4 regions of the Pseudarthrobacter sp. NPDC080039 genome follow, and region 3 is predicted to be linked to each of the others. Evidence: riboswitches for the same ligand, from Rfam matches in the RefSeq annotation. Region 3 holds a riboswitch; each other region holds the start of a gene.
The links. Region 3 has a riboswitch for cyclic di-AMP ahead of AB0313_RS13530 (peptidoglycan DD-metalloendopeptidase family protein). Riboswitches for the same ligand answer to the same signal wherever they lie in the genome.

Region 1 (7,611 bases), on a different contig from region 3:
CCCACGGACCGCCGCCGCCAGCCCTCCTGCACGTTCATGGAGGCTGCGGTAGACGCCGGCCGGTTGACTGACGTCAGGCTGGTGGGAGTCCGGCAGGGCTGACGCGCCAGTGCCCGCGGCCGCTTGGCAGGGCGGTATCCATTGCCTAGGCTGGGAACCATAAGCATGCTTAGCTTCCAGGCTGTGGCGGTTTGACCGCAGGATGCTTCAGTTCCGGGGCGACGAAGAAGCCCGAGTCCGCACGAACAGGAGGACCACCATGACTGACCAGTACACCTTCCGCAATCCCGTAACTGCCTACGAAAAGATCTCCCCGCCCAAGCAGCACCAGCCCGAACCGGGCCTCGACGCGGGACTGCAACCCAAGGCCGACCTGGGCGAAGAAACCTACCGCGGCACCGGCCGGCTGGAAGGCCGCCGCGCCATTGTGACCGGCGCGGACTCCGGGATCGGCGCCGCAACGGCCATTGCCTTCGCCAGGGAAGGCGCCGACGTCGTGCTTTCCTACCTGCCGCAGGAAGAGGAGGACGCCTCGCGCATTGCCGGGCTCATCGAGGCGGCCGGCCGCAAGGCCGTCAAGGCGCCGGGCGACCTCAAGGACCCTGCGGCGTGCCGGGACCTGGTGGACACCGCTGTGGCCGTCCTGGGCGGGGTGGACATCCTGGTCAACAATGCCGGCAAGCAGGTGGCCCAGGAGGATCTGCAGGATATTACCGACGAGCAGTTCGACCACACCCTGAAGACAAATGTCTACGCCATGTTCTGGGTGACCAAGGCCGCCGTCCCGCACATGCCGGCTGGCTCGACCATAATCAACACCACGTCCATCCAGGCATACAACCCCTCGCCCACGCTGGTGGATTACGCCACCACCAAGGCCAGCATCAACAACTTCACGAAGGGCCTGGCCCAGCAGCTGGCGCCCAAGGGAATCCGGGTGAACGCAGTGGCTCCGGGGCCGATCTGGACACCGCTGCAGGTCAGCAGCGGGCAGCCAAAGGAGGAACTGCCGGAGTTTGGGCAGTCCACTCCCCTGGGCCGTGCAGGCCAGCCGGCCGAACTGGCACCCGCGTACGTCTTCCTGGCCTCGCCTGAGTCAAGCTACGTGGTGGGCGAGACGCTGAACGTCAACGGCGGCAGCCCCACGCCCTAGCAACATCCACGGGCCCGGCTGGCCCCGCCGGCAGGCGTCACCCGGCTTCCTGGCCGGCCAGGAGCTCGTCGGTGGAAGGGTCCGGCTCGCCGTCGAAGAACTGGGCCAGGACGGTCTTGAACACTGTTTCTCCGGGCGCGGCCCGGAGGAACAGTGTCATGGACGACCGCAGCTTCTTGGCGTCGATGCCGCCAAAAATCTCGTCGGCCGACTGTTCAGCATGGTTGGCCAGGACCAGCGCGCATTCCAGGAGTCGCGGCCCCAGGACTTCATGGTCCAGGTAGGCGCGGGCCTCGGCCAGCGAGGAGATGGCGTATTTGCGGGAGGTGGCACTCTGCCCCAGCCCGGCGATCTGCGGAAAGATGAACCACATCCAGTGCCCGGACTTGCGGCCGACTTGAAGCTCCCCCAGCGCCTGCTCATAGGTTCCGCCGCTGTTTTGGGCGGCGACATAACGTTCAAGGTCAAAGGGCTCATACATAGGGATCTCCTGGGTTCATTGTTAAAGCGCCAAATCTTTTTCAAGGGCAGCGGCCGCTGCCTGCAGCTGGGGGTCGGGATCGCCGCGCCACCGGGCCAGGACAACGCCGGCCCGCTGGCGGTCCCGCTCCCCGAGCCCGGCCAACAGCGGAGCCAGGACATCGGCAAGCAAGGGCTCCGTCAGGTCGGTTGCCTGGGCAGACCGAAGGAACCCTTCCAGCCGGGTCAAATCCGAATGCCGGAGCAGCCGCACCCTTGACTGCAGCAGCACCACGGCGGCCAGGCGCCGCTCGAACACGGGACGGGAGCCTGGTCGCGGCTGCCCCCACAGGGCGGAGGCCAGCATCACCGTTCCATCGTGGTCAAGGTCCTTGAACTTGCGCAGCGCGTCCCGAACCGTGCCGCGGACGGCCCCCACGGAAGATCCGTAGGAGGCCAGCGCCCCGCCCAGCCGGGCTCCGACGTCGTCCGCCCGATACCAGGCGCCCTCGTTCCGAAGGGTCCGGTCAACAAACTCCGCCGCCGCGGAAACGACGTCCGCAGCGGTCATCGCCCGCGCCCTGAGGAGGCATGCCGGATGCAAAACGGAGTCCACGGCCGGGCCTCCAGCCTGCCTTCCGCGATGGGCTCCCCGCACTCGGCGCAGGTTCCGTAGGTGCCCGCGGCCAACCGGGCCAGGGCCGCCTCGATCTGGTCAAGGCCAGCTGAGCTTTGCTTCAGGAGCGCCGCGGCCTGCGACAACTCGAAGGCTATCGTGGCGCCTTCCGGATCGTGTTCGTCGTCCACATTGGAGTCCTGGCGGGCTGAATTAGCCGCCTCGATGTCGGCCCGCAGCGCCGGCAGCAGCGCCATCCGCCGCTCCCGCTCCTCCTCGAGCAGCGCGCGGAACCGGTCGAAATCTGGCATGGGGAAAGCCTAGCGCGTCCGTCAGTGCCGGTTCAGGGGTACACGCCATCCATTCGATTGCTCAATCCGAGAGGAGAAACTCGTATGTTATCCAAATGTGACAATTAGTCCGAGCGCGGGTTATGGTCTTTTGGTGTCCCTCTCAGACGGGACATTCCCGTCAGCATGCCGAGCCCTGCCGCTGACCATGGGATTCAACCGCTCCAGCTGGCAGGGACGGGGGAACCAAGTTTCCACGGCCACTTGCGGCCTTGGGGTTAAGTCGACAGCGCCTCCGTCCATCGCGGAGTCACTCCGGCCGGGTATCTCCAGCCCGAACCCGACAGCTCACCCCGCAGGCATGGGAGAGGCGATCAACCGTGTCAAAAAATTCCACTACCGCCCGTCACCGCGCGACTCCGGCCCGCTCCATTGCGCTCGAAGGCATCGCCGTGACAGCCAGGTCCCAGGCCCGCTCGCTGGGCCGTCCCGCACTCGCCGTTGCAGCAGCCTCCGGCATTGCCTTCGGCGTCGGCGCCCCGGCCCACGCCGGTGTGACCGGTCCGGATACCACTGAGAAGACCAATGTCCAGGCATACTCCGCGCCCGCTGCCCCCGCCGCGGCCACGGGCACCATCCACACTGTTGTTTCCGGAGACACCCTGGGTGCCATCGCGACGGCCTACGGCGTCAGCCTGAACGACGTCCTGTCCGCCAACGGACTGGGACTGTCCTCGATCATCTACCCGGGCGACCAGATCCGGATTCCCGGCGCCGGTTACACCGCCGCACCGGCTCCCGCCCCCGCAGCAGCTCCCGTCCAGGCTGCGGCGGCCACGGCCCCCGCGAACACCGGCATGAACATGTCCTACGCGTCCGCCACCACCGGAACCGGAACCGGCGCTGCCATCCTGGCGTCCGCTTACAGCCAGATCGGTGTGAACCAGGACTGCACCGCCATGGTGGAAAAGGCCCTGCGTTCGGTCGGCAAGAGCGTTGGCGACCTCGCCCCCACGCAGTTCTTCCAATACGGCACCGTGGTAGGCAGCCCGGCGCCCGGCGACTTGATCATCACCTCCGGCCACGTTGGTGTCTACGCTGGTGCCGGCCAGGTTGTCAGCGGCGGCGTCAACGGCTACACCACGCAGGTCCACCCCATCAGCTGGCTCAGCGGCTACTCCGTGGTCCGCGTAGCCTAACCTGCGGGCAGGCGGCCGCCTCCCAGGAGGTCCGGCCAGAGCAGGAGGGCGGCGTCCGGTGTATCCGGCCGCCGCCCTCCTGTCGTTTGCCATCCGGCCGCCACCTGCAGCCAGGCCTCAAGGCAGGTGCGCGGGGGAACCTCAGGTTCCGCAGAACGTCATGTATTTGCCAAAGTCTTCCGGCGGCCCTTCCATGTAGTGTTCCAGCCCGGGCCGCTCGGTGAAGGGATTGCTGACGGCATCCAGCAGCTGCTGCAGGGGTGCCAGGTCTCCGGCAGTGGCGGCGGACAAAGCCTCCTCCACGAGATGGTTCCTGGGGATGTAAGCGGGGTTTACGCTGTCCATCAACCCGGCGTCGGGCCTGAGCTCCTGCCACCTTTGCGCCCACGCGTCGAAGGCTGCCAGGTCAAGCACCATGCCGCGGACCGGACGGAGATCGCCCCTTGCCGCGTTGCCAAGGTTCCGGAAGAAGCTGGTGTAGTCCACCGGGCCGTCCTGGAGGATGGCAATGGCGTCATCAATGAGTCCCGAGACGGCGTCCGGGTGGTCCTCCCTGGCGTGCTCCAGGCCCAGCTTCTTCCCCATGCCGCTGGACCACGCCTTGCTGTAGTGTCCGCGGAAACCGCCCAGTACCTCGACGGCCGGGGCCACCGCCTTTTCCTGGTCCTCGTCGATGAGCGGCAGCATTGCCTCGGCAAGCCTGGCAAGGTTCCATTCGGCCAGCACAGGCTGGTTGGCGTAGGCATAGCGGCCGCTGACGTCGATGGAACTGTAGACGGCTGCGGGATTGAAGGTGTCCATGAAGGCGCAGGGGCCGTAGTCGATGGTCTCCCCGGAGATGGTCATGTTGTCCGTGTTCATGACGCCGTGGACGAATCCGGCCAGCATCCACTGTGCCACCAGTTCAGCCTGCGCTGAGACGACGGAACCGAACAATGCCAGGTAGGGATTTTCCGCGTGGGCGGCGCGCGGGTAGTGCCGGCTGATGGCGTGGTCGGCCAGCCTCTTCAGGAGGTCCAGGTTTTCCGTGGCCCGGGCGTACTGGAAGCTGCCCACGCGCAGGTGGCTGGCTGCGGCCCGGGCCAGCACGGCGCCGGGCAGCATGCCCTCGCGCCGTACCTGGCGCCCGGTGGCCACGACGGCGAGCGAGCGGGTGGTGGGAATGTTCAGTGCGTGCATGGCCTCACTGACCAGGTACTCACGCAGCATGGGTCCGACGACGGCCCGGCCGTCCCCGGCGCGGGCGAAAGGCGTGCGCCCCGAACCTTTGAGATGGATGTCGAGGAGACGGCCGCTGCGGTCCGTGAGCTCACCCAGGAGGAGTGCGCGTCCGTCACCGAGCAGGGGCGAGTAACCGCCGAATTGGTGCCCGGCGTAGGCTTGCGCGACGGGGGTGGCACCGGGCGGTACATGGTTGCCGACCAGGAGCCGCACGCCCTCGGGACTGCGCAGGTATTCCGGGTCCAGGCCCAGGTCATGGGCGAGCGTCTCATTCAGGACCAGGAGCTCGGGGCCGGGCGCTTCCTCGGCCTGCCAGGGAACGGCCAGCTCCGTCAGTTCCCGGGCGAAGCGGCCGTCAAAAGCCACGGTGGATTCAGCTGCTGCCGTCATGCTTTAACCCTATCGCCGTCGCTGGTCGCGCAGACTCCCCAACTGGTTGCCGCCGCCGGGGAACGGGAATGCGGTCCAGGTCCTTGGCGGCAATGACCGTCGTGCCGGGGGCACGGGCCCTTGCCTGCCCTGCAAGAAAAGTGGCGTCGTCGCCGTACCGTGACGAGAAATGCGTGAGCACCAGGGTCCGCGACTTCCCGGACGCCGCGAGCTCCCCTGCCTGCCCGGCCGTAAGGTGCAGGTATTGCTGCGCCAGCCCGCCGTCGTCGTCGCTGAACGTTGACTCAGTGACCAGCAGGTCGGTGCCGTCTGCCAGTTCCTCTGCGCCCGGGCAGGGCGCGGTGTCCATGATGAAGCCAAAGCGCTGGCCCGGCCTGGGGATGCTCACGTCGGCCACGCTGACCGCACCCATCGTGCCCTGGCGCTGCAGCCGTCCAACGTCCGGCCCCTGGATTCCTGCCGCCTTGAGCCGGTCAGGCAGGAAGGTGCGGCCGTCCGGCTCGGTGAGCAGGTAGCCATATGTCTCGATCCGGTGTTTCAGGGGCCGGATCTCCAGGCCCTCGGCAACAGGCCCGCTCCCGGCATGCGGGTGCAGCCGGAGGTCGACGCCGGGCGCACTGACGGCTATGAGGGCCCGGACCACCTGGTCCCCGGTGGCCGGATAGTGCAGGTGGACGGGGTGTTCCACGCCATCCAGTGCCATCCGCGAGAGGACGCCGGGCAGGCCGAAACAGTGGTCCCCGTGCACGTGGGTAAGGCAGATCCGGGTAATGTCGCCGGCGGCCACCCCGGCGTGGATCATCTGGCGCTGGGTTCCCTCGCCGGGGTCGAACAGCAGCCCCTGGCCGTCCCAGCCCAGGAAGTAACCGTTGTGGTTCCGGGTCCGGGTGGGAACCTGGGACGCGGTGCCCAGGACCACGAGTTCACGCACCGCCGGCGCCCGCCGTTCCGGCGTGCAGCCCTTTGACGTAGGCGGCCTGGCCGAGATGCTGGAGGCAGTCCCCCAAAATGCTGACCAGCCGCACGCCAAGGGTGACCGGTGGATCCCAATGCCTGTCGATGACCCGGTCGAGGTCCGGATCATCCGTCCCCTCCAGGACCCCGGCGGTCTGCCGGTGGACCGCCTGGTAATACTCCAGCAGGAGTTCCGCGGGGGCGCGGACAGCGTCCACCTGGCGGCTCGAGTGCCCGTAACCGGTGTCACTGTCAGCCAGGGGAAGGTCGAAGCGGGATTGGAACCCGCCGGCTTTCCATACCTGTTCCATCCCTGCAGCGGAGGCAACCTGGGCATCTTCCACCCGGGCCGTATGCCATATCAGCCACGCGATGGAGTTGCCGTTGCCGGCGGGGCGACGCTGCAGGTCCGCCTCGTTGAGCCCCTCCAGAGTATGCCGGACAAGCCCGGGGAGCCGGCCGAAGGCTTCCAGCAGCAGTTCCTTGGAGTGCATGTGTGTCCTCCCACGGCCTCCGCGGCCGCCTCGTGCCCGCGTCCCCTGACTGGGCCGCTAGTGTTCCAGATCGTCAGGCTCGAACTCGCTGAGCGGAGAGCCGCCGAAGTTTTCCTCGTCGTCGCTGGCATCCGCTCCCAGGCCTGCCGGCGCTTCACCAAAGTCGACGTCGGCCGCTGCTTCCCCCAGCGTGGGGGCGTCCGGCGGCACCTGTTCATCGCCTGAGCGGTAACGGGCCCGGGCTGTTTCGTCCCGCAGCGTCTGGTCGCTCAGGAAATCCTCCTCTTCACCCGAAATGCCCTCGTCCTGCAGCAGCGGATCTTCCTGCCAGCGGTCGGGGTTGTTCTCGGCAGCGCCGGGGTAGTTGTCAGGTTCGCCGGATACAGGGTCAAGTTCGAAGGAGGACGCGGCGCCCGGAGTTTCATCGAGAAGCACGTCGTTTTCCTGCACAACTTCGAGGTCATCGTCGGGAACGTTCTGTTCAGTCATCATGCTGCCTTTCTCGTTGACCGTAAGGCTGACAATAGTAAGCATACTGACCAATGGGGATGGATGGGAATCACTGGGGTAAGAAAGGAAGGAAGCTGATTCGACGCTCACAGGCAACTAAGGAGAACACCATGGAACGAAACGCTGCACCGGACGGCCCCGCGGCGGAGCCGTCCGTGCCCCGGTCTGTCGCTGCCCGGATGTCCGGCCTCTGGCTGGACGGCCTGGGGCGGGCGAGCATCCGCGCGATCCAGACGCTCAGCGTGCTGGCGCTTGCCTGGGTAGTGGTGGTGGCAGCCACGCGGGTTCCGCTGGTCACCATCCCTGTCCTGGTCGCCCTGATCCT
Region 2 (7,611 bases), on a different contig from region 3:
CTGCAGGCCCTCGGCGCTGACGTGGACGTCGTCGCCGTCGAGGGCAGCTGGCCGGACGCCGGCGCAGGGGAACGACGGCGGTTTGGTGCCCTCCTCGGAACAGGGGAACCTGCGGCAGGGCCCGGGCAGGCAGTGGTCCTGGTGGACGGGCTGGTGGCCGTTGGTGCCCCGGACGAGCTGGAACTGGCGGCCACCGCAGGGCGGCAAGCATGGGTCCTGATACATATGCCTGTTCCGGAAAGTGCCGGGCGAGCGGCCCTTGAAAGCGAAGCCCGTGCCCTCCGCGCGGCAGCCGGGGTGATCTGCACCAGTACGTGGGCCGCAACCCGGCTCGCGGAACGCGGGCTTCCGCAGCCCGCCGTTGCCCTCCCGGGAGTCGACCCAGCCCCTCAGGCCACCGGCTCCAAACCTCCACACCTGCTGGTGGTCGCAGCGCTGCTGCCCAACAAGGACCAACTGCTCGCCGTGGAGGGGCTGGCCCACGTGCGGGACCTCCCTTGGACTGCGTCATTCGTGGGCTCGGACCAGGCGGACCCCGACTATGCGCGGGAGGTGCGGGGAGCCATCACAGCAAGCGGGCTGGGGGAGCGGGTGCTGCTCACCGGTGAACTGGCAGGCGCCGCGCTGGAAGCCGAATGGGCACGTACGGACCTCAGCCTTTTAGTGTCCCGGCATGAAGCATTCGGCATGGCGGTCACGGAGTCGGTGGCCCACGGAATCCCGGTGCTGGTCAGGGGCGGGACAGGAGCGGTTGAAGCGCTTGGCCTCGGGACGCTGGCAACGGACGACGGCGACCCCTGGCTTCCCGGCGCGGCCCTGCCACTTCCCGAAGGGGGACAGGAGAGTCCCGGGCGGCTGGGCCGGGTCCTGCGCCAGTGGTTTGAGGATCCGGAGACCAGGGAGAACTGGCGGGCCGCGGCCCGGGACGCACGGACGCGCCTCCCTGACTGGAGCAGGACAGCGGAGGAGGTTCTGGCCTTACTGGCTCCGAAGGGCTGACGGCACGGCCCGGGCGCAACAGCGGGCCGGCCGCCGCTGGGCCGCAACGACCGGGCCGGCAGCCACTTCAGAGGCTGCTGCGGTGGCTGGCAAAGAACTCGCGCAGCAGCAGGGCGCACTCTTCCTCGCGGACCCCTGGATACACCTCAACCCAGTGGTTGAGCCGCCGTTCGCGGAGGATGTCGAACACCGATCCGGCAGCGCCTGCCTTTTCGTCCCAGGCGCCAAAAACCACCCTGGGAATCCTGGCCAGGACGATGGCGCCGGCGCACATGGCACAGGGTTCCAGGGTGACCACCAAGGTGCAGTCGGACAACCGCCAACCGTCACCCGCACCGCCGGCGCTCCTGGCGAGTTCCTGTAACCGCGCCGCTGCTTCCCTGATGGCCACCACCTCGGCGTGGGCGGTGGGGTCGCCCAGTTCCTCCCGTTGGTTGCGTCCGGAACCCAGCACGCCGCCGTCGGGCCCAATCACCACGGCGCCGATGGGCACGTCCTCGGTGGAAAGGGCACGGCGGGCCTCGATCAGGGCAAGGCCCATCCAGGCGTCGTGTTTCTTTTCGGGCAAAGGCATGGCTCAATGATAGTTTCGGGGATACTCAGGTTACTTACCGATGCCGGGAGGCAGCATGGACACTCTTCGGGACCGCATAAGTATTTGGTTCAAACCCTATGCGGCGCTGGTGCTGACCATCCTGGTGGGCGGCGTGATCATCGTGTCCCTGGCGCTGCTCGGAGCTGAGGTCTACGACAACGTGGTGGACTCGGCCGGGCTTGCCAACCTGGACAAACCGGCTTTGGCCTTTGCCGAAAGCCTGCGCAGTCCCGGGCTGGATGCATTCGTCACCGGCTTCACGAACATCGGCGGCGGCGTGGGCATGCCCATCCTGGCCAGCATCCTCACTGCGTGGCTGACCTTCCTCGGCCGGAACTGGCGTCCACTGATCCTGGTGGGCGGTGCTGCCGCGGCCTCCATCACGGCCACCACTTTGGGCAAGAAGCTCGTGGGACGTACCCGCCCGGACCACGCTGACGCCGTTCCCCCTTACGAGGACTCGCCCTCTTTCCCCAGCGGGCACACGCTGAACACCACAGTGGTGATCAGCCTGATCGTGTACCTCATTTGCCTGCAGTTCCAGTTGATGTGGGTCCGTGTCAGCGCCATCACGGCCGGCACCATCTTCATCATTGCGATGGGCCTGAGCCGGGTTTTCCTTGGCCACCACTGGCTGACGGACGTCATGGCGGGCTGGCTGCTGGGGTTTGCCTGGGTGGGCGTGGTGATTATGGCCCACCGGCTGTTCCATCTCATCCGCAGGCGGGAGCATGCCGGCGCTGCGCCGTCGTTCGACCGTCCCATTGTCCGGGACGTCGTGGCCCAGGAAGTGCACGAGGGTGGAGGCTCCGGACCCGGGAAGGGCAGCGCCGGATGATAGTTTTGGGGGATGCGCACTCTCGTTGTTGACCACCCCCTGGTCGCCCACAAGCTCACCGTCCTGCGGGACAAGAACACCCCGTCGCCGGTTTTCCGGCAGCTGACGGAAGAGCTGGTGACCCTGCTGGCGTACGAGGCCACGCGGGAGGTCCGCACGGAGCCCGTGACCATCGAGACGCCGGTCAGCACCACCATTGGCACGGCCTTCACCAAGCCCACCCCGCTGGTGGTCCCCATCCTGCGCGCCGGCCTTGGAATGCTGGAGGGCATGACCAAGCTGGTCCCCACCGCTGAGGTGGGCTTCCTGGGCATGGCCCGGGACGAGGAGACGCTGGACATCATCACCTATGCGGAGCGCCTTCCGGAAGACCTGACCGGGCGCCAGGTCTTCGTCCTGGATCCCATGCTCGCCACCGGCGGCACCCTGCGGGAAGCCATCAAGTTCCTGTTCAAGCGCGGGGCGTCCGACGTCACGTGCATTTGCCTGCTGGCGGCCCCGGAAGGACTGGCCCGCCTGGAGGAGGAGCTGTCCGGTGCCAACGTTCACGTCGTTCTGGCTTCGATCGACGAGAAGCTCAACGAGAAGTCCTACATCGTTCCGGGCCTCGGTGACGCCGGTGACCGCCTCTACGGCATCGCAGGGTAGTTTTCACCCTTTCTGGAAGCTGTCCCTGCCGCTAGCCTGTGCGCATGGACTGGAAACTCGAACTTGTGTACGTTCCCGTCACGGGCGTTGACCGCGCCAAGGACTTCTACGTCAACAAGGTGGGCTTCAACGCGGACTACGACGAGCGGCCATCCGACAACATCCGCTTTGTGCAGCTGACGCCGCCCGGCTCGGCCTGCTCCATCAGCATGGGCGAAGGGCTCCTTGACGCCCCTGCCGGCACGGGAACCAACCTCCAGCTGGTGGTCGACGACATCCACGCGGCGCACGACCAACTGAAGAGCAATGGTGTGGACGTCAGTGATATCGAGGTGCTTCCCTGGGGCCATTTCGTGTATTTCGCCGATCCGGACGGGAATAAGTGGTCGGTCCAGTACATCCCGTGGCGGAATGCGGGCCGGGGCGCGGGGCAGGGCGGGGCGGGGGCCGCGCCTTAAGGCAAACGGCGGCCCGCATCGTGGTGATGCGGCCCGCCGTTAGCTGCCGGAATGTCCCCGGTCCGGGAGTGCCTAGTACCAGTTGTGTGCCAGGTGGAAGTTCAGGGCTCCGCAAGGCGACTGGTAGCTCTTCTTGATGTAGTCCAGTCCCCAGTTGATCTGGGTGCGGTAGTTGGTGAGGTAGTCCGCGCCGAACGTTGCCATCTTTTCGGCAGGCAGGGACTGGACGATGCCGTATGCGCCGCTGCTGGCATTGGTGGCCGTGGTGGTCCAATCGGATTCCTTGGTCCACAGCGTCTGCAGGCACTGCATCTGGTCCGGGCCCCAGCCAAAAGAGGACAGTTGGCCGGCAGCGTAGGCCTGGGCACCGGCAGGATCGTTAATCGCGACGGCGGGTGCCGGCTCGGGTGCGGGAGCGGGCGCCGGCGCCGGTGGGGCAGGGGCGGGAGCAGGTGCCGCAGGGGCGGCCGCGGGAGCTGGTTCGGCCGCCTGCGGTGCCACGCTGATGGCGGCCGGAGCCGGGTTCGTTGCCGGGTTGGAACGGATTTCGCTTTTCTCGATACTCATTTGGGCATCGGACGCAGCGGTGGAAGAGTTGGACCCGGTGGATGACACCGGAGTCATGCTGCTGGTTGCCTGACCTGCTGCGCCTACCCCCACCAGCACCGCACAGGATGCTGCGAGGATCCCGGCGCGCTGGCCGAGGGTTGTCTTCTTTGCCCGCTGCGCGGCCCGGTGTTTAGCCTTGGCATGCAGGCGTGCTTCTGCCTTGTTCTTGGACATGATTGATCGCCTCTCACACCTGCGGAGTTAGCTGTCGGGTTCGGATGAGGGCATCCGGCTGTACGGAAAGATCACGTACTGGCTTAACCCCAAGGGCATTCATTGCCCGGGACGGTGGGTCCCCCGCCTCTGCCGTTGCTCAATCGGGAATCCGGGGAAGCGGCAGAGCTTGGCGTCAACCCGGGATATGCGGCCCGAACGCGGACCGCACCCAATCGACGGTACAGGAAGATCGCGCGAAAGTCACATTTAGGTAACGGAAGTCACGCGCTCGGGCGCGCCGCATTGCGCCTGCACCGTCTTCGCGGGGCAGGCGCAATGCGGCGAGGAGACCTGCCCGTTACCTCGCCAGCAGGTAGACCGTGGTGCCGCCGATGCTCTGTGGCGCAAAGTTGTGCGCCACCCACTGCGCTATCTGTGCAGCGGCATCGGATCCGCTGCTGGAGCGCATGGTTCCACCCGCGATGAAGTAGTGGATTTTCCCCTGCGCCACCAGGTCCTGGAATTCCGCCAGGGTAGGCGAGGGATCGGTGCCGTTGAAGCCGCCGACCGCCATCACCGGCAGTTCCGTCGCCAGCTGGTAACCGGCCGCGTTGTTGGAACCCACCACTGCTGCGGACCACGTGTAGTTGGACGCGCCGTCCTTCAGCGCCGCCACGAGGTCGGCGGACGGGGTGGGCGCGCCCAGGAGCCCGCCCATGCCGCCGCCGCGGCCACCGGCGAAGCCGGCTCCGCCGCCAAATCCGGTTCCGCCCTGTGCTGCGCCGCTGAAGGTGCCCTGTTGCCTGATGCCGCCAGGGGCGGCCGGCTGCCGGGTCCCGCCGGTTCCGCCAGGAGCGCCTCCGCGCCCGCCTGCGCCGGCACCGCCGGGGCCGAAGCCCTGCACAGGCCCCGCGCTGACGATTGCTCCGCTATGGGCGGTCGCCGCCGTCGTGATGGAGTAGGCCAACGGTCCGGCGAGCGACGCTGCGATGGCGAGCGCCGCCGTCGTCCGTTGGAGGGAACGCGGGCGCAGGAAGCTCGTGAGTCCTGCGCCTGCTGCGGCGGCCAGCCCTCCCAGCAGGACCACCCAGCGCAGCCACGGGCCATAGGCGGTCGTGGTACCCAGAAGGTAGAAGGCCATGAGGCCCGCTGCCGCTACGGCTGCAGCGAGGAGGGAAGCTGCAACGGCCTGCTGCCGGTGCTGCCACAGAAGGACGGCGCCCAGGCCGGCCAGCCCGGCGATCCCCGGTGCCAGTGCCACCGCGTAGTAGGGGTGGATGATGCCCGCCATGAAGCTGAACACCAACCCCGTGACCAGGACCCATGAGCCCCAGATGATGACAGAGGCACGGACGGCATCAGTGCGGGGGGCGCGGCGTCCCACCCACAACAGGCCCCCCGCGAGGATCAGGGCTGACGGCAGAAGCCAGGCGATCTGGCCACCGAACTCGCTGCCGAACATCCGCAGCAGGCCGGGAATGCCCCAGCCGTTGCCGCCGCCCACGCTGCCCGTCTCCTCGCCGGTCAACCGGCCCAGCCCGTTGTAGCCGAGGGTAAGTTCCAGGATGGAGTTGTTTTGTGATCCGCCGATGTACGGCCGCATGCCGGCCGGCGTCAGCTCAACGGCCAGCAACCACCATCCGGCCGAGGCCACCATGGCCGCCCCTGCAGCTCCCAGCCGGAGCAGCCGCCGGGGCAACCTGCCCGGCCCCGCCACTGCATAGGCCAGCGCGAAACCGGGAACCACCAGCAGCACCTGCAACTGCTTGGCCAGGAATCCGAAGCCCAGGAACACGCCGGCCAGCAGAAGCCAGCGCAGCCTGTCGTCCTGCACGGCGCGGAGGACAGCGTAGGCGGCAGCGGTCATGAGCAGCACCAGCAGCGCATCCGGGTTGTTGAACCGGAACATCAGCGTGGCAACCGGGGTAAGGGCCAGGACCGCCGCGGCCAGCAGGCCCGCCCGGTGCGCCAGCCGGGCATCGCCGGTTGCCGGCGCGGCCGTCCGGCGCACAGCCAGATAGAGCAGCCATGCCGTCCCCACCCCCATGAGCGCTTGGGGAACCAGGATGCTCCAGGAGCTCAGGCCGAAGAGCCGGACCGACAGCCCCATGACCCACAGGGAGGCCGGCGGCTTGTCCACCGTGATGGAGTTCGCGGCGTCGGAGGAACCGAAGAACCAGGCAGCCCAGTCCTGTGATCCGGCCTGGGCTGCCGCCGAATAGAACGCGTTTGCCCAGCCTGAGGCCCCAAGGTTCCACAGGTACAACACTGCGGTGCCAGCCAGTACTGCCGCCAGTTCAAGCCGCCGGCGGAGTGCCTGGGGGTCGTGCACGACGCCGGCAGAGGCTGCACGTGGTGCAGGAACCCGGTGTCCGGGGGCGGTTCGGAGTGCAGTTGCATGGGTTGGGGAATGGCTGGTCATCGCGTCCTACTTGGTGAGTTTGTACACGGTGGAGCTGCCGACGGTCTCGGCCTGGAAGTTGGCCTGGACCCACGCGGCCACCTCGGAGTTGCCGCCCCGGCCACCCATGCCGCGGCCGCCCATGCCGCCGCCCTGGATGAAGTAGCCGATCTGGCCTTTGGCCACCATGTCCTGGAACTGCGCGAGGGTGGGGTAGGGGTCCCCGCCGTTCCAGCCGCCCAGCGCAATGACGTTGGTGTTGGTGGCAAGTTCCAGGCTTGCCGCCTGGCTGGCGCCGGAGACGATCGCGGACCATTTGGTGGTGGTGGACGAGAGCAGTGCGGTCACGGCGGCGTCCGCGGGTCCCTCACCGCCGGGTCCACCCGCCGCGCCACCCGGACCACCGGCAGCCGGGTCGGCGCCGTTGGCCGGACCACCAAATCCGTTGGCGGGATCGAACCCGTCGGTGCCGGTGGTTGCCCCGTCAGTGCCTGCAGCTGCATCCCTGCCGTCGGTGCGGTCGCCGCGGAAGCCCGCGGCACGGTTTCCAAAGCCGCCCGCCGACGAACCCGCCGGCCCCGACGTCGGAATGGAACCGGCATGTGCGGTCGCAGCAGTGGCAAGGGTCCAGGCGGCGGACCCAAGTCCCCCGGCAAGAAGCGATATGACGACGACGGCGGCCGCACCCGCGCGCCGGAACCGTCCGGTGGTGCGCCCTGCGTCGAGGCGCAGCAGGATTGCCGCTGCGGCGAGGACGCCGAGGACGATGATGGTCACACGGAGCCAAGGCAGCCACGATGCATCGCGGCCGAGCAGGACTGCGGACCACACCGAGGTGCCGAGGACGGTCACGGCCAGGACGATCCGGGCAGCCCAGGATTGGCGGCCGCGCCAAAGTTCCACTGAG
Region 3 (7,611 bases):
GGGCGGTGGACGTGACCACCGTCGGGGCGAGCATGGCCAGGCCAAGCTGGGCAGCTTTGGGCCCCGCCACGAGGTCCCGGAGCGCGGCCTCGTCCTCACTCTGGATGAAGCTGACGGACTGTCCCACACGGAGCCTGCCGTGCCGGGACGCGGTGTCTTCCACGAGGTATTCCAGCGGCTGCGGAACGGCGGTGGCCGAGTGTTCGCGGAGGAACGCCAGGAGTCCGCCGGCATCGTAGCCGTGGTCCAGTGCCCGCTTGATCGACTCGGCGGAGAAACGGTAGATGGTGGCCGGGCCTTGTCCTTCGGCATCGGCCATCACCAGGAGCTTCTCCGTCAGTTCGGGGGAGAGGTAGCCCGGGGCCACCGCGGTCAGGTCCGCCTGCAGGAGCACATGGTTGAGGGCAGCGGGCAGGTGTTCGCCCAAAATGGCCAGGGCGGCGTCGGGATCGTCTGCGGCGAAGGCGCTGCCCAGCTGGCTCAGGGCGCCCGACCCCACCAGGCCCAGCATTTCGGCTTCGGAAAGGACGCCGCGGATCAGGGAACTGAAGCGCCGCGCCATCCGCGGCTGGGACCATTCCGCGCGCTGCAGGACGGCGGCGGCATCAAGGACGGGTGCGGCGCCGTCCCCCTCAGCCGCTTCCCGGGTCAGCTCGTCCAGGATCTCAAGGATGCGCTTGCGGACCACGGGGGCGTCGGGCCGCTGCGCGCCGGCGGACAGCGCCGGGATGGTCGTGCCCGAGGCGGACCTGCCGGCTGGGGCCCCGGGGGCCGGGTTTACCGGTTGGCCCACCATCGATGGCACGCGTTCGCTCGCCAGCCAGGCGTTCACCAGCCACAGCCATTGTTCCTGCCGCGGAAGCACCAGCCACTCGAGTTGCGGCGGCTGCACCCACGACGAGGAGTCGACGTCCAGGTGGATCAGACCGGCCAGGCCGCACAGTTCCAGCAGGCGGCCCACCGTTGCCTGCTCAACCCGCAGAATGTCCGCCAGCCGGCGCAACTCACGGACACCCACGCCGCCGGTGCGCAGCGTCGGCAGTGGGTGCCCTGCAACGGCGTGAAGCAGTTCGGACACCAGCCGCAGGGTTTCCGAGATTGCGCTCAGGGCCGCGTTCCGGCGCAGTGCCGCGGTGGTCCGGCCGAGCTCCGGAACCGGCGGTGCAAGGGTGAAGTCGTCAATGATCGCGCCGCCGCGAAGGGCAAGTCCCACGCTGTGCGGCAGTTCCACATGGGCCGCGTCCAGCGGCACCAGCAGTCCGCGGGCAAGGAGCCAGTCAATGGGCCCGACGTCGGCCCCTTCCGACGTGACCGATGCCTTGCGTTGCGCCTGGGGGACCGCACCCATGGCCCAGTTCCGGAACTTGGCAAGCAGCGCCGCCGTGCGCTCCGGAGCGTGGGCGAGGATGTCCTGCAGTGCCGCCGGAGAGGACGTCCAGTGCTGCAGCGACAGCGCGGCTTCCATGGGGGTGGTGGCGTTATGGACGGCAAATCCGGTGCGGTGCAGTTCCGAGACCAGCTGTACTGCCCGCTGCGCGAACGCCGGCTGCAGGCGGACCAGTTCCGTGTAGCTGCGGCCCAAGCCGGCAGGGTAGATGCCCACCACGTCCTTGAGGGAGCCCACGGGCAGGTAGAAGCGCTGCCCGGCGGAAGTGGAAGGGGTGCCGTGCGGGGGAGCGGCCGGATGTACCAGGGCAAGCTCCTGCAGGGTCCGCAGGATCTCCTCGATGACGGCCAGGGACGAACCGCGGATCAGGTGGTGCAGGCCCTCCGCGGAGGTGCTGTGCCCGGTGTCGGTGTTGGTGCACAGGTGCAGGGTTTCCAGGACCTGCATCTGTGGCCGGTTGAGCCGCTCAAGCGCCCGCTGGACGCTGACCCGGGAAGTGGCGCGTGCGGCCAGGGCGGCGAAGTCCGGAACAGAGGGGGAAATCAGGTCCGGCCGCGCGGCGAAGAGGGCACGCAGCGAATCGTCGGTGCGTGCCTCCAGGTCCTTGCCGAGCGCACGAATAAGGGACATCAGTCCAACGTTACCGCTGCCCGGCCCTTCCGGACCGGCGCCGGGCTGCCACACCGTCCAGGACCAGCAGGAGCATCAGGATGAAGGCCACCGGCAGTCCGTAGAGGGCGGCATAGGTGATCCACGTCGGGGCCGCGGACCCGGCGAACGCAAGGGCCATGACGGTTCCCACGGCCACAAGGGAAAGCACGGCAATAACAGCGGCAAGGACCATCAGCGGCCGCCGGTAACGCAAGGAGGTCATGGTCGTAACGCTACAGCGGCCAGGTGGCTGCCAGCGAAGCCGGGCCTGCGGGCGGGGGCTGCGTGCCTTGCGCCTGGGGCGGAACAATGCCTTCGGAAGCATGAACTGGGCACGCGGCAGGATAACCTTGAAGGATACAGACCAACACGGTTTGCGCGTGCCATACCTTGAACCCGCACAACAATGCGGATGCGGTGGCAGGCGGCCGTGTCTCATGACAGAACGAAGAAGGTTGATTACGTGCCTACCGGCAAGGTCAAGTGGTATGACAAGGATAAGGGCTTTGGGTTCCTGGCGGGGGAAGACGGCCAGGAGGTATTCCTGCCGAAGTCGTCGCTGCCCGAGGGCGTAACGGAGTTGAAGGCCGGAACCCGGGTGGAGTTTGGCGTGGCGGATGGCCGCAAGGGGGCCCAGGCGCTGGGCCTGCGGGTGCTGGACAAGACCCCGTCCATTGCCAAGGCCAAGCGCCCCAGCGCCAAGGACCTCGCTCCGCTGGTGCAGGACCTGGTGACCGTCCTGGACAACCTTTCCGGGACCCTGTCCAAGGGCAAGTACCCGGATGGCAACAAGGGCAAGGCCATCGCGGCCGCCCTGCGCAAGGTTGCCGACGAGCTGGACGTCTAAGCGCCGATGAATCCCCAATCTGACCAGCCGGGCACGCCAGTGCAGGAGCAGGGTGCCAAGACTCCGCCCAAGCGCAAGGCAGGCGTGCCGGTCTGGCGTACGGGCAAACCGGACGCCTTCCTGGCCGCTGCGGTTGATGCTGCCCGGACCGCGGTGGAAAGCATCACGCCCGCCGCCACGGTCGGAGCGCACCTGGCTGCCAAGAGCGAAGGGGACCGGCTGGTCACCCACCTGTTCGAGTCCCGGTTGCCCGGTTACGCCGGCTGGCAGTGGTACGCGGTACTGACCCGCAACTCGCGCTCCAAGGTGGTCACGGTCAACGAGCTGGGCCTGCTCCCGTCCGAGGATTCCATCCTTGCGCCGGAGTGGGTGCCGTGGGCTGAACGCGTCCGACCCGAGGACGAGCAGCAGCAGGAACCCGAGGACGGACAGCAGGAAGAATCCTCCGCAGTGGGAGATGGGTCTGCGGACGAAGGGCGGTCCGACGACGGCGCGGAGCCTTCGGACGGGGCAAGGACTTCCTGACCACACGCAAACGGCGCCGCCCGGGACCAACCCGGGCGGCGCCGTCGTACGTTAACCGGCTGCTACTTGCGCAGTTCGCCCACCACATAGTCGATGCTGGCCAGCAGAGCCGACACGTCGTCGGGCTCGATGGCCACGAAGGTGGCGATGCGCAGCTGGTTGCGGCCCAGCTTGCGGTAGGGCTCGGTGTCCACGATGCCGTTGGTGCGCAGGACCTTCGCCACGGTGGCAGCATCCACCGATTCGTCGAAGTCGATGGTGGCAATGACGTTGGAGCGTTCCTCGGGCTTGGCCACGAACGGGGCGGCAAATTCGGACGCTTCCGCCCAGCTGTAGATCCGGCCGGCCGAATCGGCGGTGCGGGCCGCCGCAAAGTCCAGGCCGCCGCTTGCGTTCAGCCACTGGACCTGGGCGTCCAGGGTTACCAGGGTGGACAGCGAAGGCGTGTTGTAGGTCTGGTTCAGGCGGGAATTGTCGATGGCCGTCTGGAGGTCCAGGAAGTCCGGGATCCAGCGGCCGCCGGCTTTGATGCGGGCGGCGCGATCCAGGGCGGCGGGGGAGAAGAGGCCGAGCCACAGGCCGCCGTCTGAGGCGAAATTCTTCTGGGGCGCGAAGTAGTAGACATCGCTTTGGGCAACGTCCACGTCCAGGCCGCCGGCAGCCGAGGTGGCATCAATCAGGACCAGCGAGCCCTCGTCGGCTCCGGACACCCGCCGGACCGGGGCGGCAACGCCCGTTGAGGTCTCATTCTGCGGCCAGGCGTAGACGTCCACGCCGGACTCCGCCTGGGCTGCGGGCCGCGTGCCCGGTTCGGACTTGATGATGGACGATGCGTCCAGGAAGGGTGCCTTGTTGGTGGCTGCAGCGAACTTCGACCCGAACTCGCCAAAGGACAGGTGCTGGGCTTTCTTCTCCACGAGGCCGAAGCTCGCGACATCCCAGAACGCGGTGGAGCCGCCAACGCCGAGGACCACCTCGTAGCCCTCCGGGGCGCGGAAGAACTGGCTCAATCCTTCACGGATGGACCCCACCAGGTTCTTCACCGGTGCCTGGCGGTGGGAGGTGCCCAGAATGGTCTTGGATGCTGCGGCCAGGGCATCGATCTGTTCCTGCCGGACCTTTGACGGGCCGGCCCCAAACCGCCCGTCTTTAGGCAGGAGGTTGGCAGGGATCGTGATGCTGGTGTCGCTCACAGGTGCTCCAATTCGGCAGGGACGGGGGCTTTGGTCCGGACGGTCTGGTGAAGGGTTGCCGTCGGCGGCGGCTGCGCTGTTGGCCCTCCCATTCTGCCTGAATAGTCGCGGCGCGCGGGAACCGGCTGCTTCAAAGTCCAGACACTGAGACAGGACACCCTCGGCTATTCGGAGTAAGTCAAAATAGGCTAAGCTTTTCCCCGGACTACCTCGCGGGAACAGGCGGTACGGTGGGACAACGCAAGGTACTGCGCTCGAGGAGCTGAGCTGGATGACGGATCTGATCGACACTACGGAGATGTACCTCAGGACCATCCTGGAGCTTGAGGAAGAGAACATCGTTGCCCTGCGGGCCCGTATCGCCGAGCGTCTGCGCCACTCCGGGCCCACGGTTTCCCAGACCATCGGCAGGATGGAACGTGACGGACTCGTGGTGGTCTCCGGCGACAGGCACCTGGAACTGACGGACACGGGCCGCAAGCGGGCCACCGAGGTAATGCGGAAGCACAGGTTGGCCGAACGCCTGCTTGCCGACGTCATTGGTCTGGACTGGGCCTACGTCCACGACGAGGCCTGCCGCTGGGAGCACGTCATGAGCGAGCGGGTGGAGCGGCGGATCTACGAGATGCTGGACCGGCCCACTGAGTCTCCGTACGGCAATCCCATTCCGGGGCTCGCAGCCCTCGGCGGACAACCGGGACCCGGCTTTGCCGATGGCGCCATCAGCCTCGTGGAAGCGATGAAGAACTACGGCCCTGCCTCCGGGGTAACCATCAGCCGGCTGGCCGAACCGATCCAGGTGGAGCCGGAACTGCTGGCACAACTGGACGAAGGTGGCATCCGGCCCGGCGCTGCCGTGGCGCTTGAGCGTGTAGGCGACTACATCTCCGTCCGGGTGCCGGGTATTGAAGGCGCACTGGAACTCCCGCCGGAGGTCGCAGCCCATGTTTTCGTCGCCGTCCGCCAGTCCTGACCGGGGCAGTTCATACCCCGTGACAGCCCTTCCACGCAAAGATAACGGAATTGTTACCTAGGGTCTTTAGCCCCTATAGTGGAAGCAATCGTTGATACTTAAGCGTTACCTGATCCGGAGCCGAGCTCTGCCAGCGGATCAGGTGAACGAGTCGTAACTGGCAGAGGCGGGGGAACCACAACCGGCAGCGGGGGACTGCCTTGGGGTGAAGTCCGTCAGCAGCAAGCCTCTCCAGTGAAGGATTCTTCCGGGAATACCCCTGTGCCGAAGCTTGCCGGTGGCGGGCCGGGTCTTTGATCTCTCTGACCCGAATCCGACAGCTAACTCCGCAGGCTTCTCCAGAGAGGAACCCTTCTTGACCACGCAGACCCCCAGGGGACGCCGCCGCGCGGCCGGCCCCCCTTCGGCAGCCCGGATTGTCGAAGGTGCCGCAACGGAGCGCCCCCGCGACCTCCACCGCGATGCCCGGCGCAGGCGGGGTCCGTTCCGGCAGATGACGGAGTTTGCCGCCGCCAGCGGCATAGGCCAGAAGGCCGGGATTGCCCTTGCCGCCACCGGTCTAGCCCTGACAGTCGCCATGCCCGCCACGAGTCCGGTTATGGCGACGGATGCGGCCGGCTCCGCCCCCCTGGCGGCATCGTCGGTCAGTCCGCAACCCCAGATTTCCGCGGATATTGGCGCTCAAATCGATTTCAGCCGCTCTGCAGTGGTGACCCAGGCGGACCCGGACGGGAAGCTCAAGCAGCTCCTCAGCGCCCAGTCGGCCGGCTCCGTGACCCGCGCGGCTTCCGCCGGCACGCTCTCGGCACCGCTCGCCTCGCTTGTGACCGCCTCCCCCTTCGGTTACCGGGTCAGCCCCATTACCGGAGGCGCCGGCGACTTCCACCGCGGGCAGGACTTCGTGGCCCAATGCGGGACGCCTGTTATGGCTGCCGCAACGGGAACCGTGACTTTCGCAGGCTGGCACCAGTTCGGCGGCGGAAACCGTGTGGTCATAGACCACGGCAACGGGCTGGAGACCACCTACAACCACCTGTCGTCCTTCAACGTCAAGGTGGGGCAGACCGTGTCCAGGGGAGACGTTGTGGCCCTGAGTGGTACCACAGGCGCCTCCACGGGATGCCATCTGCACTTTGAGGTCCAGGTGAACGGCGAAGTGGTCGATCCGATGGGTTGGCTGTAACCGTATGATTGCCAACTCTCAGATCCGGGTAACGTGCCGTGACCTGAATGTGACATTCAAGCAGAACTCCTGTACCGTCTAACTTGCGTCAACTTTTCCGAAGTTGACGCTCTTGAGTGGATTGCCTAACTCTGCCACCGCTCAAGGTCCGTTCGCATTTCATCGTCTGGCAGGGGCGGGGGAACCAATTTTTGGCCTTCTCTCCAGAAGGCCTTGGGGTTAAGTCACAAGCTTCCCAGGAAGCTTGTGACCGGGTGACTCCCATCCGAATCCGACAGCTCACCTCGCAGGCATTGGGAGAGGCTACCTTCGTGTCTTCACGCCATCATTCTGCGCGCCACCGTGCCCAAACGGTGCGCACCAACCCCTTGGATGCCGTATCCAGGGCCATGACTGCAAACGCCGGAACCGTAGGGCGCCAGGCTGCCGTTGTGGCCGCCGCATCGGGCCTGGTTCTGAGCATGGGCCTGCCGGCCACTGCAGCTGACACCACTGCCGGTGTCTCCGCTTCCACCGAGTCCGGTTCGGCGCAGACGTCGCTCGCCGTGACCGCCGCCCCCACCGCCACGGTTTCCTTTGAACGGCCCACCGTCAAGACCACCGCTGCTCCGGCTCCCGAGCCCCAGGTCGCCGTGCAGGAAGCTGCCCCCGCAGCCCAGCCGGCTGCGGGTGCAAAGGTCACGGCAGCCGTTGCCACCGGCTCTGCTCCTGCCGCACAGCCTTCCGCCAGCGGCAAGGGTGCTGCCATCCTGGCCGCGGCCTACGCCCAGCTGGGCGTGATGCAGGACTGCACCATGCTGGTCACCAACTCCCTGGCCGCCGTCGGAATCCACTTCCACGACTGGCCTGCCG
Region 4 (7,611 bases), on a different contig from region 3:
GACAATCGGATGCGGGGTCGGCCACACCTCCGACCGGGACTTATCCCCAGATTCCACAGTTTTCCACAGAGGGTGTGGAAAACTGGTGGAGGGCCGCGTCCAGGCTGCAGCTGGAACACCCGTAGTCCGGCCGCGAAGAACAGGTACCCCGCTACGGTAGCCCCGGTTGCGCCAGCGGCAAAGCCAACATGCCACGACCTCTGTGGATAACCTGTGCAGTATGTGGCATAGCTTGTGCACAGCCTGTGGGGAAATCTGTGGACAAAATAAAAATTTGAGCAGCATCGCCCTCCTGAACTGCGAAAACACTGCAGGCCGCATGTGGACTGAATATTTCTTCCAGGGAATTTCATCCACAGGGGTGGGCCGGGTGCTTGGGTGTGCGGGGAGGAGTCCGTCGCCTTCGAAAGGGTCAGGAGCGGAAGCGTGGCGCTCCTCATATTCCGCGTCTGGATTTTGTGCAATCCCCCCGGACCTGTACGCGGCCCGGTACATATTGCTGTGGATAACCAGGATCAGGCTTAATATCTAGGTACGCCCGGGAGTGCAGGAGCACAACCGGCAGCAGGAAGATAAGGCCGGCCGAAGGGCCGGCTCGGCAACCGCACCTGGCAGCGGCCAGGAAGTTACACAGAACGGCTTGTGAAAATGGAATCCCTCGCGGTCCCGGTCCTTATCCTGCTCGCGGTGGTAGCGGGGGTCACGCTGGCCTACCGCGCGGTCCGGAAACGCAGAACAGCCGATGATGCCGCCCGGCCCCAGCCTTCCGTCTCCGCCAAAGAGCTTGCCCGCGCAGCGGCCGACAGGCTGTCGGAAGACCAACACCGTCGGCTCTACGCCCTGATCGCCCAGGACCAGGGCTTGGCCGCCATCAAGCTTTACCACGAGGTCACAGGAGACGGCGTCCGGGCATCACGTGATGCCGTCGGCGCTCTCACTGCCCACCCGCAGCCCTATCGGAGCCAGGCGCCGCAGCAGGTCGCCGAACAAGACGAGGACCAACCAACGCGGTTCCCGTACCGCTACCGCGCCATTGCCAGCAAGGGCGATGTCACCCGGGAAGTAAGCAGCAACATGCTCAACGACGAGATCTACGGCAGGATCCGGACCCTGGCCCGCAACGGTGAGACGGAGGCCGCGGCGAACGCCTTGACGCGGCACTCTGATATTTCAATCACGCAGGCACGGGAGTTCATCGCCCTGCTGGACGATTAGCGCGGCCCAGCAATGCCGGCGAGCAACTGCTCGAACGGGAGGGACTCCAGCGGAGCGGGCTTCCTGCCGGGCTGGGGCCCTTCGAGCAGCCGTGTGAACTCGCCGGCGGCGCGTTCAATCCGGTCCCCGAGCGACCCTCCGCCCTCTTCAGCGCTCCCCCAGTCCTGGGGTCCTGCAAAGACGCCGGTGGCAGCCATGCGGGTGCGGAGGTAGCTGAACAGCGGCCGCATGGCGTAGTCAAGGACCATCTGGTGCCGGTCGGTGCCGCCGGTGGCGCCCAGCAGGACCGCCTTTCCGTCCAGCGACTTGGGGTCCAGAACATCTATGAAGGACTTGAAGAGGCCACTGTAGGACGCACTGAACACAGGGGTCACCGCGATGATTCCGTCCGATGCCTCCACCGCTGCGATCACCTCCGCCAGGCGGGGGGCGGCGTAGCCGGTGACGAAGTTGTTGGCAATGTCCACGGCCAGGTCGCGGAGCTCCACGACGTCCACGTCCACCTGGTATCCGCCGGCCATAAGCTGGCGCCGGGCAGCTGCTGCCAACTGGTCCGCCAGCAGGCGGCTGGAGGAGGGTACGCCGAGCCCTGCAGAAAGGACGGTGATGCGGCGGGTTTCCATGGCATTCTCCTGGTGCTTGTTCTATCCATCATATATGCGTTTGCATCTACATGAGTGAACTGCTTGCGCCAGGAAAGTATTCCCGCCCGACTAACAGGCCTGCCCCTGTTAGAGCATCACGCTTCCCCGAATGCCGGTGGTGGAGTAGCCGCCCACCCAGATGTCCCCATCTTCGGCACTGACGTGGATGCGGCCCGCCCGGCCCAGGACAGTCCCCTGCGACGCCACGTACCGCTCCGGGGCCCTGCCGGTCTCCATCAGCCACTGCGCTGCTCCGGCATTGAAGCTGCCGGTGACAGGATCCTCCGCCATCGCATCACCGGGCAGGAACGTGCGGACTTCGAAGTCGGGCCCGTCGCCGGCAGGGCAAGGACCAATGGCACCGATCTTCAGGTTGCCCATGGCCGTATAGTCCGGCGCGAGGGCCAACACCTGCTCGGCAGTCTCGAGCAGGACCCCGATCCATTCGGGACCGTTCACCAGCCAGGACGCGTCGAGGATGTCTTCTGCGCGCACCCTTAGCGCCGCGGCCAGCTGCCGCCGGACCGACGCTTCCACGGCGCCGAATCGTGTCAGGGGCGGCGCGGCGAAAGCCAGCCTGCCGCCGTCGCGCTTTACCCGGACCAGCCCGGCAGCGCATTCCTGCACCACATAGCCGTCGGATTTGGGAACTCCGCCGGCTTCCAGCCACGTATGGGCCGAGCCCAGCGTTGGGTGCCCCGCGAAGGGAAACTCTTCCGTGCCCGTGAAGATCCTGACCCGGTAGTCGGCGCGCGGGTCCTTCGGCGGCAGGAGGAAGGTGCTTTCAGAAAGGTTGGTCCAGTTCGCAAACTGCTGCATCGTTGCTGAGTCCAGGCCCTCGGCATCAAGGACAACGGCGAGCGGGTTGCCCCGGTAGGGCTGGCCGGAGAAAACGTCGACCTGCTGGAAGGGGCGGCTGCGCGCTGTCGGATTCACCGGAGCAGGTTACCACCGGCACATGCGAAGACCCCCACCGCCGGAATCCGGCGATGGGGGTCTTCTGCAGTCGTAACTGCCGGGCCGTAGGGCTACTTGCCTGCCACTACGTCGAGCTCGATCACAGCGGCAACGTCAGCGTGGAGGCGGACGTTGGCCTGGTAGGAACCGACCGACTTGATGTGTGCGGGCAGTTCAACCTTGCGCTTGTCGATCTTGCCAAGGCCAGCGGCCTCAACAGCGTCAGCAACGTCGCCCTGCTTGACGGTGCCGAACAGGCGGCCGGACTCGCCAGCCTTGACGACCAGCTTGACCGGCTTGGCGGACAGCGCAGCAGCCTGCTTCTGAGCATCTTCCAGGGAAGCGTGCTCGCGGGCGGCGCGGGCAGCCTTGATGGACTCAACCTGCTTCTCGCCACCCTTCGACCAGGTCAGGGCGAAGTTGCGCGGCAGGAGGTAGTTACGTGCGTAACCGTCCTTGACCTCGACAACATCGCCAGCTGCACCGAGACCGGTGACTTCGTGGGTCAAAATGAGCTTTGCCATGTTAGTTAATCCCTTCCTTAGCCGCGGCCAGCGCCGGAGTAAGGCAGCAGAGCAACTTCGCGGGCGTTCTTGATTGCCTGGGCGATCTTGCGCTGTTCCTGCACCGTAACGCCGGTAACGCGACGGGCGCGGATCTTGCCGCGGTCGGAGATGAACTTGCGCAGCAATGCTACGTCCTTGTAGTCGATGACAGTGATGTCAGCGGCCTTCAAGGGGTTGGACTTTGGTTTGGGCTTACGGAGTTCAGCCTTAGCCATCGTGGAGCTCCTATTCTAGGGAGCCCGTGGATATTGATCCACGGGATGGTGGTGGTCCGACGGCGGCAGCAGCTTGAGTGCGTTGCGCACCCTTGCCGTCCCGGCGCCGGGCCGTTGTTTGGGTTTAGAAGGGAGGTTCGGAATCGGGGCCGTTGCCCCAGCCGCCTGCGTTGGACACACCGGGCGTGGCCCAGGGATCGTCCTGTGCAGCCTGCTGGTTGCCGCCGCCCCAGCCTCCACCGGAGTTGCCGCCCTGGTTTCCACCAGAGTTGCCGCCTCCGAAGCCACCGCCGCCGCCACCGCCGAAGCCGCCGCCACCTTGGCCGCCGGAGCGCTGGGTACGGTTGACCTTGGCATTTGCGTAGCGCAGGCTGGGGCCGATTTCGTCGACCTCAAGCTCGATAACGGTGCGCTTTTCGCCTTCTTTTGTTTCGTAGGAACGGCTCTTCAGGCGGCCGGTCACGATAACGCGCATTCCCTTGGTCAGGGATTCGGCAACGTTCTCGGCTGCTTCACGCCACACCGCGGCGCGGAGGAACAGGGTCTCCCCGTCCTTCCACTCGTTGGACTGGCGATCAAAGGTACGGGGGGTGGAAGCAATGGTGAAGTTCGCTACTGCGGAACCCGACGGTGTGAACCGCAATTCCGGGTCATTGGTGAGGTTACCGATGACCGTAATGGTGGTCTCGCCTGCCATCTACTGCCTCCTTGTTCGATCCTGGGTGAAGAGTGCGTTTCCTGCGGGGTAAAGAATGAGGACCATTGCTGAATTACTCAGCAACAACCTTCTGCTCTTCGGGGCGGGTGATCTTGGTGCGCATGATGGTCTCGTTAAGAGACAGCTGGCGGTCAAGTTCCTTGGCGGTCTCCGGCTTGGCAGTGAAGTTCACCACGGCGTAGATACCTTCGGACTTCTTCTTGATGTCGTAAGCCAGACGGCGACGGCCCCAGATGTCAACCTTCTCGATGGTTCCACCATCGTTGGTGATGACGTTCAGGAACTTCTGAAGCGACGGCTCAACGGTACGCTCTTCGACCTCGGGGTCGATGATTACCATCAATTCGTAAGGACGCATATGTGAACCCACCTCCTTTGGGCTAAGCGGTTACGGCATTTCCGTAACAGGAGGTTCATTTGCGATTCCATGCAATGCCTCGCCTCCGGAACGGGGGCAGGACGCAGCACAGACTTCAATATCCTAGTGCATTTGGACCCGATAGGCGATTCGCGCTTGACTCAAGGCTAGTCCCGTGATGCCTGCCGCGGCGTCCCTGGCCGGGCTATGTGGATAACCCGCCGCCCGTCACGTCCGGGAAAGCGATACCCCTTGAGCGGTACACCAGGACGTGAGGCCCGTTACCTAATTGTGATTTTCGCCGGCGTGTCGTGTACGGTCATGGGGGGCCGCCCCCAGCCGGCCTCAATCCCGGAGGACGCCCAGCTCTGCCGCCTCCGTGATCCACCAAGTTTCCAGGCAGAGGCGGGGGACCCGAGTGTCACGGGCCTGGCTTACGCCTGCCCTCGGGGTGAAGCCGCATCCAGGCGGCCGGATGGCCTCATCCGAACCCGACAGCTAACTCCGCAGGCGTTGAGAGGTAAAACCCCATGCCCGCATTCCTTAAAAGCAGCGCGAACCCGGCGCACCGTTATCAAAATGAAACCGCCCCTGCCACCGCCACCCCGCCAATGCCGGCGGCCAAGCGAAAAGTGAGCCGGCTGCCTTTGCCCCTCACGGCCGGACTCGCCGCCGCACTCCTTGGCGCTGCGTCCCTTGGCCTCGGCCTTGCCCAGGGCAATGACACGGCGGACGTGGCCCGAGTGGCCAGCGCCGCCGGCACCGGCAGTGAAGCAACGCCGCAAACTGCGACTGCTCCCCCCTCCGCCGCACCGGCTCCCGCCCCCGCAGTCGAGGCCCCTCCGGCACCCGCACCCTCCCCGGCCCAGCCCTCCGCCCCGGCGGCGGCACCTGCCGGGCCGGCTCCCGCGGGCGACTCCCCCATCGCCGTGGCGCCCGCCGCGGCGCAGCTGGCAAACAGCGGCACCCCGATGCCGACCGGCGTTCCCGGCAACTGGACCATGACCTTCGCGGACGAGTTCAACGGAAACGGCCTGGACAGCGCCAAGTGGGCCAGCTGCTGGTTCTCGCCCGGCTGCGGCACCATGAACAAAGTCTCCACCAGCCCCTCCAACGTTTCGGTGGCCAACGGGAACCTTGTCCTGGGGCTCAGCTCTTCCACGTCCGGCGCCCTCGTGTCCACCAACCCCAAGGGCGGTGCCGGCAGCGGCTTCCAGTTCACCACCGGCTATGTCGAGGCACGCATCAAATTCCCGGGCAACGGCAACGGGCTCTACAACTGGCCCGCCTTCTGGACCACGGGACAGTCCTGGCCCGCCACCGGCGAGAATGACATCGCCGAGGTACTCCAGGCCAAGATGACCGTTAACTACCACTCGTCGTCCGGCTCGCAGAACCAGGGTGGCGTCGGCGGCAACTGGGCCAACGAGTACCACACGTTCGGGCTGCACCGGATGGCCAACTCGTCGGACGTGTATTTTGACGGCGTCAAAGTTAAGTCCTATCCCACCAATGACGGCAATGCCCCTCAGTACATCGTCCTGAATGTGGGTGCCTCATCCACCAACCCCGCCTACGGACCCCAGTCCCAGGTCCTGGTGGACTACGTGCGCGCCTGGCAGTAGCCGGCCCCTTACCACCGGGTGAGGGGGGCGACGGCGGGACCTCCCGCCGTCGCCCCCTTTCCCGCGGCTTTCCTCAAGGTTGCCTAAAGCAACCGCTCCATGGGAAGTGTGATCCATTACACTCTTGCAATGAGGCTCCTGTACGTGACGGAAAGCGTGCCCAACCGGGATCCGGAACTTGGGGACGGAAGCTCGATGATTCCGTACGAGGTCATCCTGCACCTTCCGGCAGAAGTTGCCGTCACCCTGCTGACTTTTTCCGGCCCGGTCCCCGTACCTGCAGAAATCAGGGATCGCTGCGACTCCGTCTACGAACTGGCCCCCCGGGAAGAACTTTCAGCCTTTGTCCGCTCCCTGGGGGGCCTGGCGGGGCTGGGGAAGCACCGCCGTGACACCCCTTCCGCCCGCGCGGCAGCCGCACGTTTGTCGCAAGGCAGGGACGCCACCCTCATCCACGGCCCCCACGCCCTTTTCCTGTCCCACGAGGTGTCCGGGCCCGTTGTGCTGCAAACAGTGGATCCCTGGTCCATCCGCGCCGGCATGGACACCGCCATTGCGCACACGCTCCGGCCCGCCTACCGGCTGCGTGAACAACTGGCGGCACGGGCTGAACGGCAACTGCCGGTGCGGGCACGCCTCCTGACCGTCGGGGCACAGGATGCCGCCGTGTGGGCGGCAAAACTGGGCCGCCCGGTGAGGAGCATCCCCAACGGAACTGCGGTGGGGAGCCGCACCCGCCGTGAGCGTGGCACACCCGTCGTGTGCTTTGCCGGCAGCCTGAATTACGCCCCGAACGTGGACAGCGCCACCGTTCTGGTAAAGACGATCGCGCCGCGGGTGTGGCAGGAAGTTCCGAACACCCGGTTTGTCATCGCGGGGCGCCGGCCCACACCGGCGGTCCAGGCACTGGCCGGCCCGCGGGTGGACGTCCTGGCAAACGTTCCCTCCATCCTGGACGTCTTCCACGGGTCGGACGTGGCAGTCTTCCCCGACGAACATGGCGTGGGCATCCGCAACTCCGTGCTGGAAGCCCTCGCTGCAGGGCTGCCCGTGGTGGCCACCCCGGTGGCGGCCAGGGAACTGCCCGCGCACCCGCTGATGACCGTGGAAGGCAGCCGGGACCGGCTTGTCCGCAGGATAGTGGAACTTCTCACCGCGCCGGAACTGCCGCAGGGGACTCCTGCAGCCGTTCCGGCGAGAGGTCCGGCAGGAGAGGTCCGGTCATGGGACACCGTGGCCGGCGAATACCTGGCGGAAGTACGGGAGGCCGCGGCCTCCCCATCCCCGGCCGGCCGGCTTTCGCCGACGAACGG

Region 1: it holds a riboswitch for cyclic di-AMP, as region 3 does, so the genes downstream of both, AB0313_RS01735 (LysM domain-containing protein) here and AB0313_RS13530 (peptidoglycan DD-metalloendopeptidase family protein) in region 3, are expected to answer to the same signal.
Region 2: it holds a riboswitch for cyclic di-AMP, as region 3 does, so the genes downstream of both, AB0313_RS12795 (hypothetical protein) here and AB0313_RS13530 (peptidoglycan DD-metalloendopeptidase family protein) in region 3, are expected to answer to the same signal.
Region 4: it holds a riboswitch for cyclic di-AMP, as region 3 does, so the genes downstream of both, AB0313_RS10620 (glycoside hydrolase family 16 protein) here and AB0313_RS13530 (peptidoglycan DD-metalloendopeptidase family protein) in region 3, are expected to answer to the same signal.

Annotation. Positions count from the first base shown of each region.
Region 1 is NZ_JBFBKY010000001.1:371,312-378,922, forward strand. Features, by position in the region: gene AB0313_RS01710 (metallophosphoesterase) at 1-102, shown strand, start outside; gene AB0313_RS01715 (glucose 1-dehydrogenase) at 260-1,153, shown strand; gene AB0313_RS01720 (DUF1810 domain-containing protein) at 1,191-1,634, opposite strand; gene AB0313_RS01725 (DNA alkylation repair protein) at 1,656-2,183, opposite strand; gene AB0313_RS01730 (TraR/DksA C4-type zinc finger protein) at 2,180-2,539, opposite strand; cyclic di-AMP (ydaO/yuaA leader) riboswitch at 2,726-2,895, shown strand; gene AB0313_RS01735 (LysM domain-containing protein) at 2,899-3,717, shown strand; gene AB0313_RS01740 (protein adenylyltransferase SelO) at 3,859-5,328, opposite strand; gene AB0313_RS01745 (ribonuclease Z) at 5,312-6,259, opposite strand; gene AB0313_RS01750 (DUF664 domain-containing protein) at 6,252-6,776, opposite strand; gene AB0313_RS01755 (hypothetical protein) at 6,834-7,268, opposite strand; gene AB0313_RS01760 (AI-2E family transporter) at 7,397-7,611, shown strand, end outside.
Region 2 is NZ_JBFBKY010000010.1:30,379-37,989, forward strand. Features, by position in the region: gene AB0313_RS12770 (glycosyltransferase family 4 protein) at 1-999, shown strand, start outside; gene AB0313_RS12775 (nucleoside deaminase) at 1,067-1,573, opposite strand; gene AB0313_RS12780 (phosphatase PAP2 family protein) at 1,629-2,432, shown strand; gene upp (uracil phosphoribosyltransferase) at 2,445-3,080, shown strand; gene AB0313_RS12790 (glyoxalase superfamily protein) at 3,125-3,538, shown strand; gene AB0313_RS12795 (hypothetical protein) at 3,611-4,321, opposite strand; cyclic di-AMP (ydaO/yuaA leader) riboswitch at 4,327-4,488, opposite strand; gene AB0313_RS12800 (glycosyltransferase family 39 protein) at 4,662-6,725, opposite strand; gene AB0313_RS12805 (glycosyltransferase family 39 protein) at 6,732-7,611, opposite strand, start outside.
Region 3 is NZ_JBFBKY010000011.1:84,471-92,081, reverse strand. Features, by position in the region: gene AB0313_RS13560 (helicase-associated domain-containing protein) at 1-2,017, opposite strand, end outside; gene AB0313_RS13555 (hypothetical protein) at 2,028-2,261, opposite strand; gene AB0313_RS13550 (cold shock domain-containing protein) at 2,502-2,885, shown strand; gene AB0313_RS13545 (DUF3027 domain-containing protein) at 2,892-3,410, shown strand; gene serC (phosphoserine transaminase) at 3,473-4,603, opposite strand; gene AB0313_RS13535 (metal-dependent transcriptional regulator) at 4,875-5,576, shown strand; cyclic di-AMP (ydaO/yuaA leader) riboswitch at 5,685-5,927, shown strand; gene AB0313_RS13530 (peptidoglycan DD-metalloendopeptidase family protein) at 5,932-6,759, shown strand; cyclic di-AMP (ydaO/yuaA leader) riboswitch at 6,872-7,066, shown strand; gene AB0313_RS13525 (NlpC/P60 family protein) at 7,149-7,611, shown strand, end outside.
Region 4 is NZ_JBFBKY010000007.1:120,811-128,421, forward strand. Features, by position in the region: gene AB0313_RS10585 (hypothetical protein) at 649-1,215, shown strand; gene AB0313_RS10590 (FMN reductase) at 1,212-1,838, opposite strand; gene AB0313_RS10595 (PhzF family phenazine biosynthesis protein) at 1,947-2,795, opposite strand; gene rplI (50S ribosomal protein L9) at 2,888-3,340, opposite strand; gene rpsR (30S ribosomal protein S18) at 3,358-3,597, opposite strand; gene AB0313_RS10610 (single-stranded DNA-binding protein) at 3,722-4,294, opposite strand; gene rpsF (30S ribosomal protein S6) at 4,368-4,673, opposite strand; cyclic di-AMP (ydaO/yuaA leader) riboswitch at 5,049-5,198, shown strand; gene AB0313_RS10620 (glycoside hydrolase family 16 protein) at 5,204-6,298, shown strand; gene AB0313_RS10625 (glycosyltransferase) at 6,443-7,611, shown strand, end outside.